One region of the Desulfallas thermosapovorans DSM 6562 genome, then DNA from elsewhere that is predicted to be linked to it. Evidence: riboswitches for the same ligand, from Rfam matches in the RefSeq annotation. Region 1 holds a riboswitch; each other region holds the start of a gene.

Region 1 (8,131 bases):
TGAGTTCAGGAGTTGTATTAACAGGCGTGGTTGCAGGAATGTGCACAATTTTAGTAATGCTTGCCTATTTACGGGTCACCGGCCAGCCAATTATTGACCGGTCCAAACTAACCGCAGAAGATCTAAACACGGAAAAAGAAATGTCTCTGTTAAAGGCCCTTTCTCCCTGGTTGATCCTGGTTACCTTGTTGTTGGTGATCAACTTTTATAAACCCATATTTGACCTGCTTTTTAACGGCATTACCACGGCAGTCTCAATAATTCCGGGCCAGACCATTAAAACAAGATTGCTCTGGAACGCCTACACCTGGGTGTTTATAAGTACGGTTCTATCATTTTTAATTATCAAACCTTCAGGTAAAGCCATCAAGGAAACCTGTTCCAAATGGCTGGCGCGGGCTCCAAGGCCGACTTTTGCAGCGGGTGTGTTTTTTGCCACTGCCTTTGTGCTTAATAATTCAGGGATGCAGGATACAGGTGTTGTTTGGGAGATTACCAACCCCAACTCAAATATGATTGCGGTATTAGCCCAGGCGTCGGCAAACACCTTCGGTCCCCTGTACCCGTTCATCAGCAGTTACCTGGGGTTGTTCGGGGGTTTTGTCAGCGGCAGTGAGGCATCAACCATTGCCATGTTTACAAAATACCACCTGTTAACTTCGGAAATGCTTAATGTTGATTCTTTGATAGTTATTGCGGCAACCGCCATCGGTGGGGGATTGGCAAGTGTAATTTCCCCGGCTAAATTGCAAAACGCCGCTGCCACCATAGATGCGCTGGGTATAGAAAGCCAGGTGATTAAAACAGCCTTTGTTATTTCCATCATGTTAACAACCATTTGTGCCATTATGGCTATGCTGTTAATATAAATACATTGGTAACCGGTGTATTAGCTTGACTTAACCCTTACACCGAATATAAAATTAGCTTTAAAATTAGACCGGTAACAAACACTCAAGGGAGTAAACCCTATGCTAGCTTTAAAAGACGTGGTACTGGTAAAGGATAACAAAACTATTTTACAAATCGATGATTTCCATCTGGAGAGAGGGGAACGCCTGGCGGTGATTGGCCCCAACGGAGCGGGCAAGAGCACCTTTTTAAAAGTGCTGGCTTTGCTGGAGCCTCCCACATCCGGGGAGGTATTTTTCCGGGGGGAGAAGGTGACGGGTAAAAACAGCCTGGACTTTCGTCGCCGTATGGCCGTGGTGTTTCAGGAACCGCTTTTGTTAAATACCACAGTGTTCAATAACGTCGCCCAGGGCATGTATTTCAGGGGTATCACCGGGGCCCAAAGGCAGCGCCGGGTGGATTACTGGCTGGAGCGGTTCGGCATAACCGCCTTGCGCCACCGCAAGCCGCTGCATTTGTCCGGAGGCGAGGCACAGCGGGTCAGCCTGGCCCGGGCATTCGTTTTAGAACCCGAGGTTGTATTTTTAGATGAGCCCTTTTCAGCCCTTGATTTTTCCACGCGGCTGGAGCTTCTGGAGGAGTTGGGGGCACTGCTGGCCAATACCGGCGTCACCACCGTTTTCGTTACCCATGATTTTAACGAAATTCCCTACCTCACGGATAAAGTGGCGGTGATAGATCAAGGCAATATGGTTTACAAAGGCGGGTTAAAAGAATTACTGGCGGGTGAGGTCACTGTGCCGGCGGTGCAGCGATTATTGGAGCCCTTTAAAAGGAGCGGCTTGATTCCGGGTTAGCAGCTAAAGAGTTCATATTACATCCGGTGCCGGGTTAACTAATCCGGGGGCCTGTGTATTGACCGTGTGGCGTAATGATATATAATATAAAAAAATAATAATTCAACCGGGGGAGCTCATGATATGGGCTGAGAAAGGGCTGTAAGCACCTGACCCGTTGACCTGATCGGGGTAATGCCCGCGTAGGAAAGGTTTGAACTACATTTATAAAGCGCACCTGACCTGTGGGTGCGCTTTTAAATTTTTTATTACTGTGAAAGGAGATTATCGATTATGAGCAGGTTGAAGGTTCTTTTTCATGTCAATGAAAACCCAAGGTGGCCCAGGGTAATTGTAAATGTCCAAAATTTTATCAAGGACGTTGGGCAGGGCCAGGCGGATATTGAAATTGTGGCCAACGGTGCAGCGGTAACCGCTTATGGCAGTGGCCCGGAGGAGGACCTGCACCGGGAAATGCAAGAGTTGGCCGCGTTGGGGGTTGTTTTTGCCGCTTGCCGCAATGCACTGAATATGCACTCTTTGGCTGAAAAATCATTGCCCGCCTATGTCCGGGTAGTGCCGGCGGGTATAACTGAAATCGCCAAAAAACAATCCCAGGGATATGCTTACATAAAACCTTGATCACGCATACTAACACAGAGTAAAACCTAATTAAAACGAAGGTGAATCAATGCGTTGTGTTATATTGACCGGGGGCACGGTGGAGGATTTGCAGTGGCTAAAGCGTGTCCTGGCCGGGGCCGACCGGCTGATTTGTGTGGACAGCGGGACAAATTATGCGGCCGCTTTGGGTATTGTCCCCGGGGTTATTGTGGGGGATATGGATTCCATAGACCCGTCATTGCTGGAAAGTTACCGGCGGCAGGGGGTGGCCATCAAGGAGTACCCCGCCGAAAAGGATGACACCGATACTGCCCTGGCTTTAGCCGAGGCGCTGGCCTGCCGCCCGGATGAAGTGATAATCCTGGGGGCCACGGGCAATCGTTTTGACCATACCCTGGCCAATGTGCACCTGCTGCGGGTAGCCCTGGACCACCGGGTCCCGGCCAGGATTATCAATGAATACAACGAAATCAACCTGGTGGCACCCCGGCAGCCCGCTGTGGTCAAGGGACGGCCGGGCGATGAATTTTCGCTGTTGCCCCTTACCGGGGTGGTCACGGGGGTGCAGGTGCGGGGTGCCCGGTGGCCGCTTGAAAACGCCACCTTCAGCATAGGCAACCCCTATGGTATCAGCAACCGGTTGGCCGGTAACCGGGCTGATATTACCATCGCCTCGGGATTGATGCTGCTGGTCAGAGTAAAATAAATCGCTGCGAATGATGTGATACCGGCGATGCCATGATACCGGGCGTTGGAAGTCTGAAAGAAATTCTTTCATGACGTTTTGCGCCCTGGGAAGGCATGAAGACAAGGTTTAAAGGTAAAAAGAGGAAATATTGTAACTGGTAGGGCAAAAAGGAGTGCATAAAAAATGCCCGTGATTAATGTCAGTTTTCAGGTGCTGCCCCAGGTGCCCGGCGGGGATATTTACGGGGTGGTGGACAAGGCTATAGCAGTGGTGCAGCGGTCCGGTGTTCCTTATGAGGTGGGACCCATGGAAACCACCATGGAAGGGGAACTGGATGAATTGCTGGAGATAGTGAAAAAAGCCCAGCAGGCCTGTGTAGATGCCGGGGCACGGCGGGTAGTAACCCTGGTTAAAATAGACTATGCCCCCCAAGGGGTGACCATGGCGGAAAAAGTAGGTAAATACAGGGGTTAAGGATGAGGGTTGTGCAGTTTTTGCGGGTATAGGGGATTACCGGGTTAATTCTTCAATTAGCTTGTGCAGGTTGGCCTCAAACCGGACATCGTCCTCGGGTGTACGCTTGCGCGGGCCTTTGGTGCGCCCGCCACCCCGGCGCAGCCTGGCCTTGCCTTCCCTTTCCTCCAATAAAAAAACAATGGTTTCCTTGCGGAATATCTTTCCACCGGGTGATATGGCCGCGGCTCCTTTACCCAACACCATGGCGGCCAGGCCAGTGTCCTGGGTGACCACAATATCGCCCCTGGCCGTCATATTGGTGACGGCCAGATCGGTTTCCTGGGCAGCATTTCCCACAACGGTATGGTGTTCGGAATTAATATTATGATTAAAACTGGCCACAGTTTGCAGGGTAATGCCATAAGCGGCGGCCAGGCGGGTACATATATGCAGTGCATTTTTAGGACAAGCGTCGGCATCAACGATAATTTTCATTTTACTCGCCTTCTTCTATTTGCCGGTACCGGCCTCGGTAACTTCGTGAAAGGCAAGTCCAATCAGGCCCGGTCCGGTATGTACCACCATTACGGGGCTTAACTGGCTGAACATGGCTTCATTAACCTTTAAATCCTTCATATTTAGTATCCTATCCAAAAGTGACTCCGCTTCCTCCCGGGCATCACCATGGGCCACGGCCAGATTGATTCTTTTACCCGCCGCCTGTTCCCTTAAAATATCCACCATCTTACTGATGGATTTTCTTCTGCCCCGGGCTTTGCAAAAGCTGTAATACTTGCCCTCATCGTTAATGGAGATAATCGGCTTAATGTCCAGTATCTGCCCCAAGGTCCCCTCAACATAACCAATCCGCCCGCCTTTTTTCAGGTATTCCAGAGTTTTGACCACAAAGTATACCTTGACGTTTTTTTGCAACTTCCGTACCCGGGCGATTACATTTTCAAAACACAGGCCGCTTTGGATACATTGGCTGGCTTCCTGCACCAAAAAACCCAGGGCCAGGGACAGGGCCTTGGAATCAATTACTTCCACCATCATTTTGTTAAATTGCCCGGCCACCATTTTTACGGTTTCATATGTGCCGCTAAGCCCGCTGGAAATGTGGATGGCTATGGCGTGGGTAAAACCCCGGGCGTAAAGTTTTTCAAATAACGAGCGGGTCTCTTCGGGTGAAGGTTGGGAAGTGGTGGGCACCTCCCGGGAAAAGTTATTATATACCTCCTGGGGCTTTATTTCCAACCTGTCTGCAAAAATGCGGTCCTTGTAAATAATTTTTAAAGGCAGCATCCAGGCATTTAGCTTTTGTAACAGTTCATCGGGCAGGTCGCAAGTACTGTCGGTAATTAGCGCGATTTTTTCGGCATTCATTAATTTCCCCCATTTTTATAAATTCTTCCACTATATTTTCGCTGCTGTTTACAGGTTTACCTTTATTTTAAAATTAAATTTAAGAGCCAGTTCGAAAAGTATTGATGGCCGGGTGCTTGGCACCAAAGGTTGCCTTTCCAGTAGACTCTTTAATTGTGAATCCAGGTACCCCATCAAATCAAAAGATGCTCCAAAAAAAGACTGGTATTTTATGTTTTATGGAAGGAAAAACCATATTTATCTAGAATAGGAAATTAGATATAACTTTAATGGGGGGATTGGTTGTGCTAATAGAAGGGGCAATGATTTTGACATGGCTGAGTGCGGGTGCGGCAGTTGGTTCACTTTTAACCTATCGTTTTGTTAACGGTACCTTGAATCAAGAGATGGAAGAAAAATTACGCAGCAGTGTTGTGGAAAACGAAGCATTAAGCCGGACTAACAGTATTTACCGGGAACGTATCGAGCAGTTGGAAAATACTTTGTTCAGTAATGAAAAGTATCTGGAGATGGCCGGCGAAATTGAGCGCTTAAGTGCCGAGAATTTCAAATTACGCGGCAGGCTCAGGGATTTGGCGTGCCTGGTGGAGGCCGAAAAGAAAAAAACCACCTGGGAGCGGGTGGAACAGTTGGAGAAATCGGTATTGGATATGCGCCGTCGTATGGAAAATGGACAATACCGCCCGGAGGTTATTTACCCGGTGGGCTTTTTGCCGGCCAGATCAGAAATTGCCGCCACTGTAGAAGAACCAGCAACGGTAGAAAAACCAGGCCCGGAGAAACCTAAAAAATGGGCTTCAATATTAAGGGCAAGAAAATTATAAAAAGTGCTTATTGTAATTTGAATAGTTTTCTCATATTATTATATCAGGTACTCGTGGAATTGTTTTGCGGTGTTTGTCTGTCCTCTTATGAATAGGCGAATCATCTGTCAAAGGTTCCATAGGGTAATAATAATTCATAAGGAGGACAATTTTAAAGGTATGGTTTTCTCGGACAAGAATTTAGTTTGCAGGGATTGTGGTGAGGAGTTTGTATTTACGGCCGGTGAACAGGAATTTTTCTTCGAAAAAGGTTTCGAAAACGCTCCTTCCCGCTGCCCGGAATGCCGCAAGGCGCGCCGCCAGAATAATAATTTCCGTGCCGGTGGTGCAAGGGAAAGGCAAATGTATGAAGTAGTTTGTGATGAATGCGGCGCAATGACCAGTGTACCTTTTAAGCCCAACGGCAGCAGGCCGGTTTACTGTAAGGATTGTTTCCAGTCCAAGCGTAATGCCCGTTCCTGGGCCTAAATGATTGGTAGTAAAAACGTTAACGACATAAAACTAACCTTATTGGTTTTACGATAAACCGACAGGCGGGTTCAAAACCCCTTGGCGGTTTTTTTTGTTTTTATTACCTTGTATTGTGTTTCCTTGCCCAGGATAAAATAAAAAAATCATACATGAGATAACGGAGGTATCATAATGTTTTATTTCCGTACTGTTACAGTTAAACCGCCACTGCCGGAACGCATTGCCCGCTTGCGTGAATTGTCCTACAACCTTTGGTTTAGCTGGCATAAACCGGCCAGGGAACTGTATCAGGAGATTAACTCCGATCTTTGGGAGCGGGTGGAACATAACCCGGTGAAGTTTTTATTGGGGGTGCGCCGGGAAGAATTGGACCGGGCGGCAGCCGATCAGCATTTTTTAAACAAGTATGATGCGGTCATGGCTGATTTTGACCGGTATATCAACGATGAAAAATGGTTTACCAGGGTTCATTCCCGTTATAAAGATAAAATCATTGCTTACTTTTCCGCTGAATTCGGCATACATGAATCCTGTCCCATTTATTCCGGCGGTCTTGGCGTGCTGGCCGGGGATCATATCAAATCGGCCAGCGATCTTGGTTTGCCGTTGGTGGGGGTGGGTTTATTATACAAGCATGGTTACTTCAACCAGTTTATTAATCCCGACGGTCGCCAGGAAACATATTACCCGGATTTGAATTTTAATGAAATGCCCATTACACCGGTGGTTGGAGACAGCGGCCTGGATACCACCGTATCGGTGGAGTTGCCCGGTAGGACTGTGTTTGCAAGGATATGGAAAGCCCGGGTGGGATTGGCACAGTTGATTCTTTTGGATACCAACCTTCCATTAAATATGGAAGAAGACCGCCGGATCACCGGCCAATTATACGGTGGCGACCGGGAGATGCGCATTCAACAGGAAATATTACTAGGTGTGGGGGGGGTCAGGGCATTAAGGGAGTTGGGTATAACTCCGGCAGTCTGGCATATTAATGAAGGGCACTCTGCTTTTTTGACCCTGGAACGGCTGCGGGAGATGGTCAGCCAGGGGGTGCCTACAGCCACAGCCCGGGAAGCTATCCGGGCCAATACCATATTTACCACCCATACTCCGGTACCTGCCGGGCATGATGTTTTTGAACGCCATCTGGCGGAAAAGTACCTGGCTGAATTATGCCGGGATACCGGCATGGACTGTGATAAACTATTGGAGCTTGGTTGGGATGCCGATCAAAACGAATTTAATATGACCGTTTTAGCTACGCGTATGGCGGGTTTTTGTAACGGAGTCAGTAAATTGCATGGTGAAGTTACCCGCCAGATGTTGCACCGGTTTTATCCATCCATTCCCGTCGAGGAAGTTCCGGTTACTTCGGTAACCAACGGGGTGCATACCAGGTCATGGATTGCTGAGCCATGGAAAAATCTTTTCAGCAAATACCTGGGTGAGGACTGGATGGACCAGGTGACGAACCCAAACTTTTGGCGGCGGCTTGATGATATTCCCTCGCAGGAGATTTGGGAGACACATTTAAAGCTAAAGGAAAAAACGACCAATTATATCAGGGAAAGAATCCAGCATGAACACCGGCGCAACCACGAGTCCGAAGCACTCATCGCCGAGGCGGGGGAATTCTTACTGCCCCATGCCCTCACCATAGGTTTTGCCCGTCGTTTTGCCACTTACAAGCGGGCCGCGCTGGTTTTTAGTGACCCGGACCGGCTGGCGGCTATACTGAATAATTTGGACCGGCCGGTACAAATAGTATTTGCGGGCAAGGCCCATCCCAAGGATAGCGCCGGCCAGGAGTTAATCAGAAAAATCATAAATTATTCCCGGCAAGAACCTTTTCGCGGGAAAATAGTATTCCTGGAAAATTACGATATCAACGTTGCCCGGCACCTGTTGCACGGTGTGGATGTCTGGCTGAATACCCCGCGCTGGCCGATGGAAGCCAGTGGTACCAGCGGCATGAAAGCCGCTATGAACGG
Region 2 (8,131 bases), on a different contig from region 1:
TTCTTATCTCTGGCCACCAGGGTGCTCCCCATAGGTACGGCATATGCAGTATGGACGGGAATTGGTGCGGTGGGTGCGGTAATTGTAGGCATGCTGTTATTAAACGAGTCCAGGGATGCTGCCCGCCTTTTTTTTGTAACCTTAATTTTAGTGGGTATTATCGGCCTAAAATTCACTTCGCCGGCTCATTAATAGTAATGGCTAGGATAGCAGTGCATAGTGGGCCAAAATACTTTGCAATTCATAAATGTTTAAGCTTCTATTAAATTGTTTGGTTACCGGTGTTGAATCACCGGAAATCCATATCTTGAGCTCTGCTTCCAGGTCGAAGTGCCCTGCTGTTTCGATGCTGAAATGGGTAATGCTTTTATAGGGGATTGAATGATATTCTATCTTTTTTCCGGTAACGCCTTGCTTATCAACCAGTATAAGGCGTTTATCGGTAAAGATGAACATATCGCGGATAAGCTTGTAGGCCTTTTCAATTCGCTCGGAGGGGGCCAGTACATTGGCAAATTCCTTTTGAACTTCGGTGATATTAACTTTTCCGAGGCATTACCCATTAAACCACTTAATAAACCCATACAAATATCTCCTTTACACTGGTTTATGATTATTAAATTCCTTGGCCACGTTAATTATTCCTTCGTTTTACAGATCAAAATATTCATTCCAATTCCGCCATGTGAGTGCCACCGGAGACTTTTGTGGCAAGGCTGCAGCAATTAAAGGAGGGTGATGAGAGAATAGGTATAACTTAATTATCTGATTATGTTTTATTTTATTAAGGGAGGTCTTATTTTTTGAAAAAACTGGTGGTATCAATTATTGGCGCCATGATATTATTCGTAACCCTGTCCGGCAGTGTGCTTGCCTCCCCGGTTGAAAAAGTTGTTTTCTATCCGGGTGATAACAAGTACATAGCTAATGGCTCAGAATTAACCATGGATGCTGTTCCATTCGTTGCCGGTGGCAGAGCTTATGTGCCGGTGAGATTCCTGGCCGGTGCGCTGGGTGCCGAGGATAACCTTACCGGATGGGATACTTCCAAGGGCACCGTAAGCATTGCGTTGCGGGGCGATAAAAATATGGATATTACATTGCAAGCCGGAAGCCGCCAGCTGGTGATCAACTATTTAAATGGCCAAGCAGGTGAAGTTTTAAACAAGAAAGCAGTGTCCATGGATGTAACGCCGGTTCTGCGGGATGGACGGATTTACCTGCCCGCCCGTTGGATAGCCGAAGCATGCGGTTTTGCGGTGGAATGGGATATTGATGCCCGGAGTGTTCTGGTATATGCTTCCGGTACCAAAGAATCTCCCACCGGCGGGGTAAGTGTGGATACCCGGGAAATCAAGTCCACCACCGACCAGCTGAAGTTGAGCATGGAGATTCCCGTGATTTCAGGTATGTCAAATAAAGCGCTGCAGGAGCAAATAAACAAAGAAATAATGGATAAAGCCCTGCAAGCCAGGGGCGAGCTGGAAACTAACTATAAAGAATATGCTGCCAATGCCGAAAAATTTGATTTCCCCGCTCACCCCTTTGAGTTGTACATTACTCATGAGGTTTACACCAGCGGCAGTATTCTATCCCTGGTTGTGGAGACATACCAGTACTCCGGTGGTGCCCATGGCATAGCCTGGAGAGACTATTATAACCTGGACACCAAAAACGGCAGGCAACTGTCACTGCAGGACTTGTTTAAAGATGATGTGGATTATGTAAGCATTTTAAACGGGCAGATTGATAAACAAATTGCGGATCAACTGAATAGCGGCCAGGGCATGTACTTCGAAGGGGATATGGGATTCCAGTCTATTCTGGAGAATCATCCCTTTTACCTCAAGGATGATCATATCGTTATTTGTTTTGGCCAGTATGAAATCGCTCCGTATGCCGCCGGTATGCCCGAGTTTCAGCTACCACTGGATTCTCTTTCCCGGTACTGGCGGGAAGATTTTGGAGCTTTACTTCAATAAAATTGTTCAGCCCCAACGAAAAAATCGTTGGGGCTGTTTTGTGGATCATGCCAAAGCTTATGGATTGTCTGGGCTTAACAATGTTCTTGCGGCCCTCGTCGGATTGCTATTTTACGACCTCGACCGTGCCTCCGGCATTTCTGATAGCTTCAGCTATACTGTCAAAATTGCTTCCACCCAGTACAGGGACCCTGATGATCAGACAAATACCGGAGGGAGAAGTTAACTCAATCAGGTTAAAAAGGTTGATTACTGCGCCGGCAGGGATAAAAACGCGCAGGATGGTCCCCGGTAATTGAGGACATTCATTAGTTTGATTAACATTGCCTTTAGCCACAGCGGTGCTCATAAAGAAACCTCCTTGCCAAGTTTTGGTAGTATAATATTCCAATATTATGGAAAGTGTTACCAAAATACATGTGGAGGCTTTTTGTTGTTAGTTTAATTTAACCCGTGAACTTGTACACCGGGAGTTATTTTTCAATTAATCTATGCCATATCTTTAAAGGACACCCTGAAGGGATTGAAATCAGTATCGTTATCGTAGTAGTCAACAGCATCAACTTTTTTAACAAAGCCGACCGCTGCATAGGTAAATGGGGTAGCTAATATTTCAAATGCCGTCTTAAATACGTAATTTGATAATATCATGTGCATTAACAGGCTGCCCGGTATAATGCCTGAAAATGCTATGATAACAAATAAAACCGTATCCACACCCTGGCCCACTACCGTGGAGCTAATGGTTCTGGTCCAAAGAAACCGTCCCCGGGTGGCGATTTTCATTTTGGCCATAATAAAAGCATTAACAAATTCACCACAGAGGTAGGCAATCAAACTGGCCATTACTATCCTTGGTGTTTGCCCTAAAATGGACAGGTAGGCTTCTTGCTGGTGCCAATCACCGGCAGCGGGTAGTATGCCCACCAGCCAGTAGACAAATGACATCATTACACAGGCGGTAAAGCCGGTCCAGACAACAATCCTGCTTCGCTTATAGCCATATACTTCAGTCAGTATATCACCAAATATATAAGCTATCGGGAAAAGAATTGTGGCCCCGTCAAAATAAAAAGGCCCGAGATGAGTTACCTTAACCGCCACAGTATTCGATACCAGTAAGACAGTAACAAACAGCGCCATAATTACGGGGAATAAACGCAAAAAAAACGCCTCCTTGTTTTGTTAATCCGGGTGTCCGCGACCGGAAATCCATATACCTTGTTTACAAAAACCGCTGAAAACTCCAGTGGTGACCGTTTGCATTTTATCATGGATAAGGTCATCCGTAAAGACAGGCGGGTTAAGGCAATTCCAATAAAGATAATTGCGCCTTGCTAAGTTTTTTCATGTGGTTAAGGTGCTGTGCAAACGGGTGTTTTGTGGTAAAATATCAATGCAATACTGATTGTAGGGAGAAGGGATGTTATGCACAGGCTGCTGGACCAGCGGGGGATAAATTCGGTGCATGTAATACCACCCAGGGAGGCACGGTATGCGCCCTTTCCACCGGGCGTTGCCGACGCGGTGGTGCTCTCGCTGGCCGGGCAGGGTATCAAGCAGCTGTATGCACACCAGGCACAGGCCATTGGCCATGTTATGGAAGGGCGCAACGTGATTATTACCACCGGTACATCAAGCGGTAAGTCGCTGGTTTATACTATTCCAATATTCAGTGCATTAATTAACCAGCCACAGTTCAAAGCGTTGTATATTACTCCCACCAAAGCGTTGGGGCAGAATCAAATTAAAACAATGCAGGATATTGCTGCAGCTATGGACTGGCCCCGGGGAAAGCCGGTTATGGCCGCGTGCGACGGGGATACTCCCTTTAACCAGCGGCGGGATATTATTAACGGTGCCGGTGTATTAATAACCACTCCGGATTTTATACACGCCTGTCTGCTGCCCAGACACCTTGACTGGCCTGGCTTTTGGGGTAATCTGAAGTACATAGTTATTGATGAGGCCCATACTTTAAAGGGCGTGATGGGCTGCCACTGCCTGCAGGTTTTCCGCCGCCTCAGGCGAATTTGCGATTACTACGGGGCCAAGCCTGTATTTATACTGTGCACGGCCACCATTGCCAATCCCGGTGAATTTGCCGCCAATCTAGTGGGCCTGGATTTTGCGGTGGTGACCGAAGAAACATCGGCTGCCGGTGAGAAAACGGTGGTATTTTATGAACCGCCCACCTATCAAACCAGTGACGGGCGGACCAAGCGCCGGCTGACCCATTTTGAAGCGGCCCGGGCCGTGGGGCGTTATGTGGAATCGGGCAGGCGTACCATTATGTTCGGTCGCTCCCGGCGGATAGTGGAGTCCGCCTACCGGTTTATTCAAGAAAAATTCCCCGGTGTGGCTGGGTTTGTCACCCCGTACAAGGGTACTTATGTGCCGCAAATGCGCCGGGACATAGAAAAAAGGCTGTTTAACGGCAGCTTAAAGGGGGTTATCTCCACCAATGCCCTGGAGTTGGGTATTAATGTGGGGGATTTGGACACCTGCATACTGGCGGGGTTTGCGGGCAGTATTTCTTCCACCTGGCAGCAGGCGGGCCGGGTGGGGCGAAAGGGGCAAAAGTCGTTAATTGTACTTATGGCCAACGAGGACCCGCTGGATTTATATATTGTGCGCAACCCCCGGTACTTTTTCGGACAGCCCTTTGAAAAAGCGGTGGTTAGTGATAAAATGCAGTTTCTGGTGGACCACCTGCCCCTGGCTGCCAGGGAATTACCGCTATGTAAGGAAGATACCGCTTACTGGGACAGGGATACTTATTATGAAGCGGTGAAGCTGCTATTGAAACACGGCAGGCTTAAGTTGCTGTCGGACCGGCCCAGAACCTACGGCCCGGCGGTGCAACCGGAGTTTTTTAACCTGCGGGGGGAAAGTGATAATTATCGTACCATCAGTCCACGGGGACAGGTGCTGGAAGAATATAATTACGACGACGTGATCAGGGAGGCTTACCCTGGTGCCATACTGCCTGTTTACAACAGGGTGTACCTGGTGGACAGTATAGACCATGATACCAAATCTATTCAGTTGCGGGATCTGCCCCCCGAGTACGGGGATTATATTACCCGGCCCAATATTGATTCCAGAATTGGCGTGGAAAAGGTCGAGCATACCCGCCGGGAAGGTAATGTGGATGCGTATAGCGGTGTGCTCAATATTCATAAAAGCCTTGCTGGTTATAGACTGGTTAATGTAAGGGATAAACAAAAAGAAGGATCCAAGTCCGGAGAAATCAGGCAAATTATGAAACCCATTGATTTTTCCACCGCTGGTATCTGGCTGGATATTGATTTGCGGGGACTAAAGCAGGAAATCAGATATGGTGCCGCCCATGCTTTAAAGCACCTGCTGCACATCACCATCCCCCTGGAGGTAATGTGCGAGCGCAACGACCTGGGGGCCAGCCTCCAGATGCATGGTGACCAGGCCCAGATATTTATCTATGACAACTACTCGGGCGGCGTTGGATTGGCGGAATCTGTATTTGATAATATCAAAAGAGTGCTGGAGCGTTGTTATGAACTGGTAACAGGTTGCAGTTGTTTTCAAGGCTGTCCTTCCTGTATTATCATTCCCCAGTGTCTACAAGCCAATGAAAAGCTGGATAAAGACGGTGTGACTGAATTGCTGGCCATATTGCTGGGCAGGGAAGTGCCCCGGAAAAAGAGCGGTTTAAGTTTTATCAAGGAAAAACTATTTAAAAGAGCCACCAGTCGCGCCGGTATTAAAATGGAAGCCCGGGCACTGGAGATGGAGCTTAAAGAATACGAAAAAACCTTTGCTTATGCCGGCAAATACCGGCATGCTGCGGCTGATATAATAAAACAGTACTATCCGCGGTTAATTAAGCATGAGGTTAATATTTTGGCTGTGTATTATTTGGTACATTCCCAAACCGGCAAACCGGTGCCCGAGCGTATATTAAAACAGGCTCTTTCCCGTTGCTGCGGGTGGTCTGATATGTACCGGCTGTCTTTGCAGGGTCTCAAGGAGAAGGGGTATTTAATCGGTCCACCGGAGCGGTTAACGTTGTTCCCCGGTGTGAAGGATAAACTTGGCACGGGTATGCAAAGGCCGGTGGCTGGAACATGAATAGGTAAAATGTATCAAACAAGTTTGACTAAAGGAAATATAGAAGATATAATTCACCTAACAATCTTATAAAGAAACGGGGAGCTCATGTTATGGGCTGAGAAAGGGCTTTTGAGCACCTGACCCGCGAACCTGATCGGGGTAATGCCCGCGTAGGAAAGGTATGGTAGATAAGCGCACCTAACTTACGAGGTGCGTTTTTTGCTTGGGGCCGGTCTCAAGATAGTAACTTGCTTGATTCGGTCCGCTTTAGTGCCTGCCGTGTGGCGTTTATATCGGAAATCCGGCATGGTGAGTGATATAGCGCCATGGCGGGCGCTCCGGGAATTACCATTGAAGCCAAGGAGGAATTGATATGGGTTATAATACTCAAATGGTTTCTGCCCGCCAGGGCATAGTGACCGCGCAAATGGAAACAGTGGCTCGCAAAGAAAACATAGATGTAGCCAGGCTTATGGAACTGGTGGCCCTGGGGAGGGTGGTTATCCCGGCCAACAAAAACCACCTCTCTCTGGACCCCTGCGGAATTGGCGAGGGAATGAAAACAAAAATTAATGTTAACCTGGGTGTTTCCGAGGATTGCTGTGATATGGAAACTGAGTTGGAGAAGGCCCGTTATGCCCTGCGGTTACAGGCCGATGCCATAATGGATTTAAGCTGTTACGGCAAAACCCGGGAGTTCAGGCAGCGCCTCATTGATATCTCACCTGCGGCCGTCGGCACCGTACCGGTTTACGATGCCGTGGGCTTGTATGATAAAAGTCTGGAAAGTATTACTGCGGATGAGTTTTTAGGCGTGGTGGAAAAGCATGCCCGGGACGGAGTGGATTTCATGACCATTCACGCCGGGATAAACCGGGAAACCGCGGCCACATTTAAAAGAACCAGCCGGTTGACCAATATTGTTTCCAGAGGAGGCGCCCTTCTATTTTCCTGGATGGAACTAAATGGCCGGGAAAATCCCTTTTATGAATATTATGATGATCTGCTGGAGATATGCGGCCGGTATGATGTTACCATCAGCCTGGGGGATGCCTGCCGTCCGGGAAGTCTTAAAGATGCCACCGATGCCGCCCAGGTTCACGAACTGATTGTCCTGGGTGAATTAACCCGCAGGGCTTGGGAGAAAGGCGTGCAAGTGATGATCGAAGGGCCGGGGCACGTGCCCTTAAATGAAATTGCCGCCAATATGATCCTGGCGAAGAAACTCTGCCACGGGGCTCCCTTTTACGTGCTTGGCCCGCTGGTTACGGACATCGCGCCGGGCTACGACCACATTACCAGTGCCATCGGCGGGGCCGTCGCCGCGGCCAGCGGCGCGGATTTTCTTTGCTACGTTACGCCGGCCGAACACCTTCGCCTACCTACGCTGGAGGATATGAAAGAGGGTATAATCGCGGCACGAATTGCTGCCCACGCCGCCGATATAGCAAAGGGGATTGCCGGGGCAAGGCAATGGGACGATGATATGAGCGAGGCCAGGCGGTGCTTAAACTGGTCCCGCATGTTCGAGCTGGCCATTGACCCCGAAAAGGCCAGGCAATACCGGGCCGAATCACAGCCCGAACATGAGGATACCTGTACCATGTGTGGTAAAATGTGTGCGGTGCGCAATATGAATAAGGTACTGAATGGTTCAAGTAACCTGTAAAAATAAAAGATTTAGTATTAATTGATGTCTATAATAAAAACCCCGGGCCATTTTCTTGCTATGGAAAATGTGTGCCGGGGTTAGTTTTGGGGGAATCTTATTGGTATACATATATCAAAAAAAATGCAGTTTCCAGGAAAAATTACAAAGGAAAACTATTTTAAATTGTCGAAAACATGTAAGGTTTGTCTTAAATAGTTTGGCAAGTAATTATTTCAAGAAATGGAGGTTAAATGTTTTGAGTTCAGTTGTAGTAGTAGACCACCCGGTGGCCGGCAACTGTCTGCGTATTTTAAGGGACAAACGGACGGAAACCGAATCCTTTCGCAAAGAAATGAAAAGGCTGGGGTTGCTTTTAGCCATAGAAGCTGCCAGGGATATTGAA
Region 3 (8,131 bases), on a different contig from region 1:
TCCGATATACACGTTCAAGCCGTCCGGGTCCATCAGCTCCAGCATGATTTTACTTTTGCACACCCCGCAGCGCCCACAGCGAGGGTTGTCGTGGGGGGTCTCTATTTTCCAGCCCTGCCGGTAATGCATCCGGTTGGCGTAAAAGGGCAGCCCCAGATTGTACCTGGCCAACATGGGGCGGATGTAATTATCGTACCCGTCGCTCAATATATATATGGGGTATCCCTTTTTCCCGGCCCAGGCGGCAAAATCGAGAAAGGTGGGGTCCAGCACCTGTTCTGCGATAAAATCATCCAGTTTCGCCGGGGTCATGTCCATCAGATCCAGGGTTCGCTGGGCGCAATCCCGGGTGGAAAGTTTCCCCGCTTCCCACAAACAGTTGAGCTCATGCCAGCCGGAAGCGGCAAACCGTTTCACCATGGTGGCGCAGACATCTTTGTCGGCAATGGTGCCGTCAAAGTCCGAAAAAAATATTATCGATTTTGCCACAGGTTAATCATCCTTCGGGCGGCGGCCTGGATATCCGGGGACGTCATTAAGGCTGATACCACGGCCACCCCGTCCATGCCGGTATCCCGGACGGCTTTTAAGTTGTCCAAATCAATACCGCCGATGGCCACCAGGGGCAGGCGGGTTTTTTGCCGTAGCAGGCGCAGTTTTTCTATGCCCAGGGGTGCCGCGGCGTCGTCCTTGGTGGGGGTGGCAAATACCGGCCCCACTCCCAGGTAATCCGCCCCGGTGTTTTCCCCCTCCCGCAGTTCTTCTTCGTTACTCACCGACAGGCCGATTATTTTATCTTCCCCCAGCAGGGGGCGCACCACGGTTACGGGTAAATCCTCCTGTCCCACGTGCAACCCGTCGGCGTCCGCCGCCAGGGCAATATCCAGCCGGTCGTTGATAATCAGGGGTACCCCCCGGGGCACCAGGGCTTCCTTTAAAGCCAGGGCCAATTGATAAAAATCCCGGCTGTTGGCGTTCTTTTCCCGCAGTTGCACCACGGTTACGCCGCCGGCCACGGCCTTTAAAACCTCCGCCACCAAATCGCGCCCGCCCAGGTAATGGCGGTCAGTCACCAGGTACAGTGCATAATCTATTTGTTTACCCTTCACCAGCACTGCACCCGCCCTTCCTTAATAACATCGTCGCCCCGCAGCTGGTAGAGCCGGTCCACCAGGGCGATCCGAAAACTCCCCGGCCGGTCCCCTGTTTGCCGGGCGGCCCGCTCTCCGGCAATATTAAAGCCCAGGAGACCGGTTACCGAGGCCAGCCACGGTTCTTCCGGTGCGGCCCCCAGGCAGGCGGCCATAACTCCCCCCACCATACAGCCCGCCCCGGTGATTTGTTGAAATAAATGTGTGCCGTTGGCAGTGCTTGCCACCTGCCGGGCATCCGCCACCACGTCAACGGCGCCGGTGGCTACCACAACAATATTATCCCGCCGGCTTAACTCCCGGCAAACCGTGTCCAGGCCGTCGCCGCTGTCCAGGGAATCCACCCCCCGTGCTTTGCTGGCCACCCCCGCCAAACTTTTTATTTCGGCGATATTGCCCTTTACTACTTTTAAAAATTCAATTTCCTGCAACCTGTGATACAATTTCCGCCTGCCTGGTATGGCACTGCAGCCCACCGGGTCCAGCAGGCCGGGCACTTTATTTTCACGGGCACTACCTGCTGCTGCCATTATGGCGGCTTCCTGTTCCGTGGTCAGTGTGCCCGGGTTGATGTACAGGGCGGCGGCCAGAGCGGCGAAGTCCCCGGCTTCAGCCGGGTTTTCCACCATGGCCGGGGAGGCCCCGGAGGCGATGATGGTATTGGCCACGTCGTTAACCGTTACATAGTTGGTGATGCAGTGCACCAGCGGGTTGCTGCGGCGCACGGCGTCCCACAATTCGGCACATTTTTTTAACAGAGCGCTGGTTTCCATATTGTTTCCCCCTTAGTTACAGCATAGTTATTATGGCTTTTTAGGATAAAAAAATAAAGATGAACCAGCACAGGGTTCATCCTTAAACACTTTTAAATCATTTACACTTTCCTCCGCTGGTATTAGCCAGATCAGGTACAAAGGGTCAAAAGCTGCCGCTTTACTCTCAGCCCCGGCTTCAGGAGCCCCCCCAGTGTGCCTATATTTAATTGTATGGTAATCATTTTATAGTTAATGGCAATACCCGTCAAGGGGTGGCTAAAATTGGGGGGAACAATTTGCCGTGGAATTAAGTCATATAATTCAAGTGCCGGGCAATGTGCAAGGGTGTAGCGGGTGCCCGGTGGCAAACTACTATCAACGGGGAGGAAAAAATGTTGCTGAAAAAAATATTACTGCCGGCAGTATTAATAGTATGCCTGGCCATGTCCCTGATTGGTTGTTCCACCAACCAGGCGGGTACCGGCGACGACACGGACCGGGGTCAAGGCACCGGGCAAGGCATCAGCCGGGAAGAGCAAACTGTGCTAATGGATGACTTCGGTGCCCTGGTGGCAGGCAGTGGGGATATTGATGAAATAATTAAATACGTGGACGACAACATCTCCAAGCTTTCTCCGGAGAATGCTTCGCAAATGATTACCGGGCTGGAAAAAGCCCAGCAGGATTATTTACCCGAGATGGAAGCCAGGTTTTACCCCGACGGCATAGCCCAAAAATTCTTTGCGGTCTACCAGGCCGGTGGGGATATTAACGACCCTGATACCATAAAGGACCAGGAGATAAAACAGCTGGTGCAGCAAACTAAAAATGCGGGCTATAAGGTGGATACCGCCGAGGGTATGTATTACCCCGTTATCGATTACCAGCGGTACCGGGAATACAGTTCCATGGTGACTCCAGATATTAAAGCCTATATCGATATTATGGCCGCCCACTCCAACAATCCTCCCGCCAAAGATGCCGCGCTGGTGATTGGCTGGGATGAATTACTGTCCCGGGCGTTGCAACAGGAAAAGTTTGTCGATACCTATGCTGACTCAGCCAAGCTTGCCGGTGTGCGGGATATGTACCGGCTGTATGTTCAATTTGTTTTATTCGGGCTCAATAATACCCCTTTGTTCAGTTATGATGATAAAGCCATGTCCCCTGATGCCAAAACAGGCTACGCCAGAGTACTGGCGGAAAGCGAACCCAGCCGGCTGACCGAAATTGTCCAGGGTTTCCTTGACCTTGTGGAGCAAAATAATAACCGGCTGACGGGTGAAGTGGAAAAATACAGGCAAAAATGTCTCGAAGATATTGGCATTGCGGGCATAGATTAATAGGGTTCTAAACAGGCTAATTCCATTCCACGGTTGTGACCACCCGTGGAATTATTTTTACCACCGGGGGAAAGATGTCTAATGGACATGCCGGCACATCCATGATATAACATAATTATGGAAGGGGCTGTTCGAAATGCCGCGCGGGATTCACTTGTAATCCTTACGTTGGCTGGCTTTTGCGCTTTTCGAACAAACTGTAGAAGAGACTCTCTCTAATAAGGTTGTTTACAATAATATTATATAGAAGGAGTTGGACCGATGGAGAACAAGGAAAAAAGTACGGACGCCCGCTATCTGCTGGCTGCTTTAATTGAGATATACCGGGGCAATGTTGTTTATTTGCCCGAGTTTGACCCTCAAATGGAAAGGGATTTGCTACGGGATGTTTTTTCATCCGCTATTAGCTTTGCCAGGTTTGATGAATCCCGGCAAACCATCAGCAATGAGATATTCAAATGCGTCAACGAAGGGGCCACGGTGAAGGAGCAGATGGAACTGGCCAAAGACCAAACCCCCGATGTATTAAACGCAAAAATGGTTGCCGCCGCCCATGTGTTGAAAATCATGGACGACAGTAAAATTATGCTTTCATAAAGCAGCTAACCTGCTCCTTGATTAATCACCATCGCAAGAAATAACCCCGCTATGGCAGGGGTTATTTTTATGCCTGGTTAATGCCGGGCCAGGCATTGTTAAAAGAATAAAATTCCCGGATAACTTCTAATCCTTTGTGTTATTAAATAGTATTAACTATGGATACCGTCCATTAACTTGACAAGTAAAAACAGGTGGGGTATTTTTATTTAAATAAGAACAATTCCTGTTTAGGAGTGATACTGTTTTGACGGCCCAGGATATTTTTGACAAATTAAAGGAGCATGGTTATAAAATAACTCCCCAGCGCCAGGAAATTATCCATTTGCTGGCCCGGGAGAAAAGGCATATGACCGTGGAAGACATTCATAACCATATAGCGGCCCGTTTCCCAAATTTAAGCGTGGATACCGTTTACCGCAATGTCGGTGTGTTGGAGCGGCTGAATATGCTGGACAGAACGGATTTTGGCGACGGCAAGGGCAGGTACAAACTGGTGGAAAGGGAAGGTCACCGGCACCATTTAATCTGCCTGAAATGCGGCTTTTCCGAGGAAGTGGATTTCTGTCCTTTGGATTACATTGACCAGCAGAGTATCAGGGAAAAAAATTTTGCCATTGAGAGGCATAATTTTGAGATCTTTGGTTATTGTGCCCGGTGTGGAAAAAAGGGGGATAAGTAATTGCGTAAAACAGCTGTTTTATGGTTATCGATCGTATTATTAATCAGTTTATCAATAACGGGCTGTAGTGATTCCGCCGGCCAACGGGGTGACACCGGGACGCAGGAGGATGAGATGCTGGTTTATGCCACCATTTACCCTGTTTATGATTTTGCCGCTCGAATTTGCGGTGACCGGGCCCGGGTGGTGCAGCTGGTGCCCGACGGAGTGGAACCCCATGATTGGGAACCTTCACCCGGGGATATGGTTAACTTGCAAAAGGCCGGGGTATTGATTTACAACGGCGCGGGTATGGAAACCTGGGTGGAAAAGGTGCTGGCCGGCCTTAAAAAGGGCGGGCCGGTGCCGGTGGACTGCAGCGCGGGGATTGCACTGCTCCCTGTGGATGGCCCAGCCCACGGTCACCAGCACCCTTTGGAAACCGCCGGGCATGACGCCCACACCGGCGGCCACGACGACGGGTACGGGCACGGCTCGAATATTGACCCGCATATCTGGCTGGATCCCCAAAACGCTTGCAAGATGGTGGATAACATACTCCGGGGAGTGCAACAGGCAGACCCGGAAAACGCCGCCTATTATGAGGCCAATGCCCGGCAGTACCAGGAACAGTTAAAACAATTGGATCAAAGGTATGCCGAAACCCTGGGCGGGGCTGGTATGCGCAAGTTTATCGTATCCCACGCCGCCTTTGGTTACCTGGCCCACCGGTATGGCCTGGAGCAGGTGCCCATCCGGGGTATATCCCCGGAGGCCGACCCCAGCCCGGCCCGGATGACGGAAATCATCAAAACGGTACGCCAGGAGGGGGTCAAATATATCTTCTTTGAAACCCTGGTCAGCCCGCGGGTTTCCGAGGTGATTGCCCGGGAAGCGGGGGCCGAAACGCTGGTGCTCAACCCCCTGGGCGGTTTGACCGCCGGGGAAAGGCAGGCGGGTAAAGATTACCTGGCCGTGATGGAGGAAAACCTGCACAACCTTTCCCTGGCCCTGGGAGTGATAGAAAACCATGATTGAATTAAATAATGTGCATTTTACTTACGGGTGCCACCCGGTGCTGGACGGTATCTCCCTGCATGTGCATGAAGGTGAAGTGGTGGGGATAACCGGTCCCAACGGAGCGGGCAAGAGCACTTTGCTTTATATCATCCTGGGGCTTTTAAAACCCCAGTCCGGGGAGGTTAAAATCCTGGGCGTGCCGGTAAACAGGTTCAGGGAATGGCACCGGATCGGTTACGTTTCCCAGAGGGCCACCCTTTTTAACCGCAGTTACCCGGCCACGGTATTTGAAGTGGTACTGTCGGGCCGGGCGGCGCTGCGGGGCATGTTTCGCTTTTTCGGCCGGGGGGATAAACGTTGCGCCGAGGAGGCGCTGGAGCGGGTGAATATGTTGTCGTGGCGCAATACCCCCATCAGCGCTTTATCCGGGGGGCAGCAGCAGAGGGTGATGATTGCCCGCGCCCTGGCGGTAAAGCCCCGGATTTTAGTGATGGATGAGCCCACCAATGGCGTGGACGCCGCCAACCTGGCGGATTTGGCCCGGCTGCTCAAGGATTTGCGCTCCGATGGCGTCACCATGCTGCTGGTGTCCCACGAGCCGGAATGGCTTTCTTCCCTGGCCAGCAGGCGGGTTTGCCTGGACCGTAAAATTTGCTCCTGCCATTGCCATGACTATCCCGGTGAACTGCTCTGGCGGGAATGCACGCAGAGCCGGGAAGAAAAAATAAGCCTGGACTGCGCGGACAGTCTGGTCAGGGGGTAGGTACCCGTTGGAGATATTTCAGTATGATTTTATGCTGCGGGCTCTGGGTGGGGGGCTGCTGGCGGGGGTTATTTGCCCCATTATCGGGCTTTTTATCACCCTGCGCCGCATGTCCATGATTGCCGACGCCCTGTCCCACGTTTGCCTGTCCGGGGTGGCGGCCGGCCTTTTAATGGGCACCCAGCCCGTGCTGGCGGCATCCGCCTTTGCCCTGGGCGGCTCACTGTTAATTGAAGGCTTGCGGGACAAATACAAGCATTATGCCGAGCTAGCCATTGCCATTATTTTATCGGCCGGGGTGGCCCTGGGGGCTATCCTGATTGGTTTGGGCAACGGCTTTAACGGCAGTTTTATGAGTTACCTGTTCGGCAGTATCGTCCTGATCACCGGGGAGGATATTTATGTCATGGCGGCCATCGGCCTGCCGGTGCTTCTGTTGACAGTGTTCTTTATTAAAGAACAGTTTGCCATCACCTTTGATGAGGAGACCGCCAGGGTCAGCGGTTTGCCGGTGAAATTGATCAATGTGGGCTTTACTGCCCTTACGGCGTTGACCATTGCGGTATCCATGCGTATTGTGGGAATATTGCTGGTTTCATCGCTGATGATTTTACCTGTGGCGGTGGCCATGCAGGTAGCCAAAAGCTTTCGGGGCACTCTGGTTACTGCGGTCGCCACCGGGGAGGCGGCTGTATTAATAGGCCTGTTATGCTCCTTTTATCTGGATTTGCCGCCGGGGGGTGCCATTGTCATGACGCTGGTGCTGCTGCTGGTGCTGACCCTGGCCGTAAATTCCCGCCGGGCGGCTACCGCGTAACAACCTTGTATGCATGGCCTTGCCAGGGCACAAAAGGTCATGAAAGAATGTTTACGTTGAGGTTTGATCTTGAGGGGTTTTTCCAACAACTTCTATCATAACTCTATATTATGTCCGGTTTAACAGGGGTGAACATAAGCGTGATTGCAAAGGAACAGAGGTTGGAACAGAGGTTTTTTTACTGTCCCAAATGCGGGGGAAAACTGTCATACCGTTACCGAGAGGGGGACCGCCCACGGCTCACCTGTAGTGCCTGCCGGTATATTTTATATGAAAACCCGGTGGTGGGTGTGGCCGCCATTGTTCTAAACCCCCGCAACCAAATACTGCTGGGGCGCCGGGTTGGGGGAAAATACGCCGGGTTATGGTGTATTCCCTGCGGTTACGTTGAATATGACGAAGATGTATACCAGGCGGTACGGCGGGAGTTTAAGGAGGAAACCAACCTGGATATAGAGCCCCTTGGGGTATACACGGTACAGTCCAATTTCCATGACCCGGAAAAACATACCGTGGGTATCTGGTTTTGGGCCCGGGTAACCGGCGGGGAATTGCGGGCCGGCGATGACCTGGACCGTGCCGGTTATTTTGATCTGTATAACCCCCCGCCGCTGGCCTTTCCCACCGACCGGGTGGTTATTGAGCGCTTGGGTGATGATATAAAGAAAAGGGTATTGACAGCCCGGGCGGGGTTGTATTAACATGATGCTGACAATTTAATGGCGGAGCGGAGCAATAGCGTTGATGAGATAGTTTAGCCGAGACGACTCGGAGACTTGCGGGGTGAGAACCAGCTTATTTGGGCTGGTTTTTTTTATTGCCCCAATAAGTTAAAGGGAGGCCAGCCATGATACTGCTCATTGATAATTATGATTCCTTTGTTTATAACCTGTATCAATACCTTTGTGAGCTGGGACAGGAAGTGGAGGTATACCGTAATGACAAAATAACCCCGGAGGAGATAGAGGCGCTGTCCCCGCAATGTATTGTGCTGTCACCGGGGCCCTGCAGCCCGGATGAGGCC

Evidence for each region. Region 1 has a riboswitch for thiamine pyrophosphate ahead of LX24_RS07015 (DsrE family protein). Riboswitches for the same ligand answer to the same signal wherever they lie in the genome.
Region 2: it holds a riboswitch for thiamine pyrophosphate, as region 1 does, so the genes downstream of both, thiC (phosphomethylpyrimidine synthase ThiC) here and LX24_RS07015 (DsrE family protein) in region 1, are expected to answer to the same signal.
Region 3: it holds a riboswitch for thiamine pyrophosphate, as region 1 does, so the genes downstream of both, thiM (hydroxyethylthiazole kinase) here and LX24_RS07015 (DsrE family protein) in region 1, are expected to answer to the same signal.

Annotation. Positions count from the first base shown of each region.
Region 1 is NZ_VNHM01000006.1:145,135-153,265, reverse strand. Features, by position in the region: gene LX24_RS07025 (L-lactate permease) at 1-869, shown strand, start outside; gene LX24_RS07020 (energy-coupling factor ABC transporter ATP-binding protein) at 972-1,709, shown strand; TPP riboswitch at 1,808-1,916, shown strand; gene LX24_RS07015 (DsrE family protein) at 1,983-2,330, shown strand; gene LX24_RS07010 (thiamine diphosphokinase) at 2,380-3,018, shown strand; gene LX24_RS07005 (thiamine-binding protein) at 3,184-3,474, shown strand; gene LX24_RS07000 (YaiI/YqxD family protein) at 3,511-3,951, opposite strand; gene LX24_RS06995 (DegV family protein) at 3,967-4,842, opposite strand; gene LX24_RS06990 (hypothetical protein) at 5,127-5,666, shown strand; gene LX24_RS06985 (zinc-ribbon domain containing protein) at 5,826-6,134, shown strand; gene glgP (alpha-glucan family phosphorylase) at 6,309-8,131, shown strand, end outside.
Region 2 is NZ_VNHM01000020.1:19,946-28,076, forward strand. Features, by position in the region: gene sugE (quaternary ammonium compound efflux SMR transporter SugE) at 1-192, shown strand, start outside; partial or broken gene LX24_RS13485 (PH domain-containing protein) at 202-584, opposite strand; gene LX24_RS13490 (stalk domain-containing protein) at 804-1,982, shown strand; gene LX24_RS13495 (hypothetical protein) at 2,089-2,331, opposite strand; gene LX24_RS13500 (queuosine precursor transporter) at 2,472-3,146, opposite strand; gene LX24_RS13505 (DEAD/DEAH box helicase) at 3,411-6,095, shown strand; TPP riboswitch at 6,163-6,272, shown strand; gene thiC (phosphomethylpyrimidine synthase ThiC) at 6,451-7,746, shown strand; gene upp (uracil phosphoribosyltransferase) at 7,985-8,131, shown strand, end outside.
Region 3 is NZ_VNHM01000001.1:279,402-287,532, reverse strand. Features, by position in the region: gene LX24_RS01435 (MtnX-like HAD-IB family phosphatase) at 1-489, opposite strand, end outside; gene thiE (thiamine phosphate synthase) at 474-1,112, opposite strand; gene thiM (hydroxyethylthiazole kinase) at 1,106-1,924, opposite strand; TPP riboswitch at 2,016-2,126, opposite strand; gene LX24_RS01420 (hypothetical protein) at 2,299-3,249, shown strand; gene LX24_RS01415 (hypothetical protein) at 3,511-3,846, shown strand; gene LX24_RS01410 (Fur family transcriptional regulator) at 4,094-4,528, shown strand; gene LX24_RS01405 (metal ABC transporter substrate-binding protein) at 4,529-5,545, shown strand; gene LX24_RS01400 (metal ABC transporter ATP-binding protein) at 5,538-6,290, shown strand; gene LX24_RS01395 (metal ABC transporter permease) at 6,298-7,107, shown strand; gene LX24_RS01390 (NUDIX hydrolase) at 7,248-7,808, shown strand; gene LX24_RS01385 (anthranilate synthase component II) at 7,955-8,131, shown strand, end outside.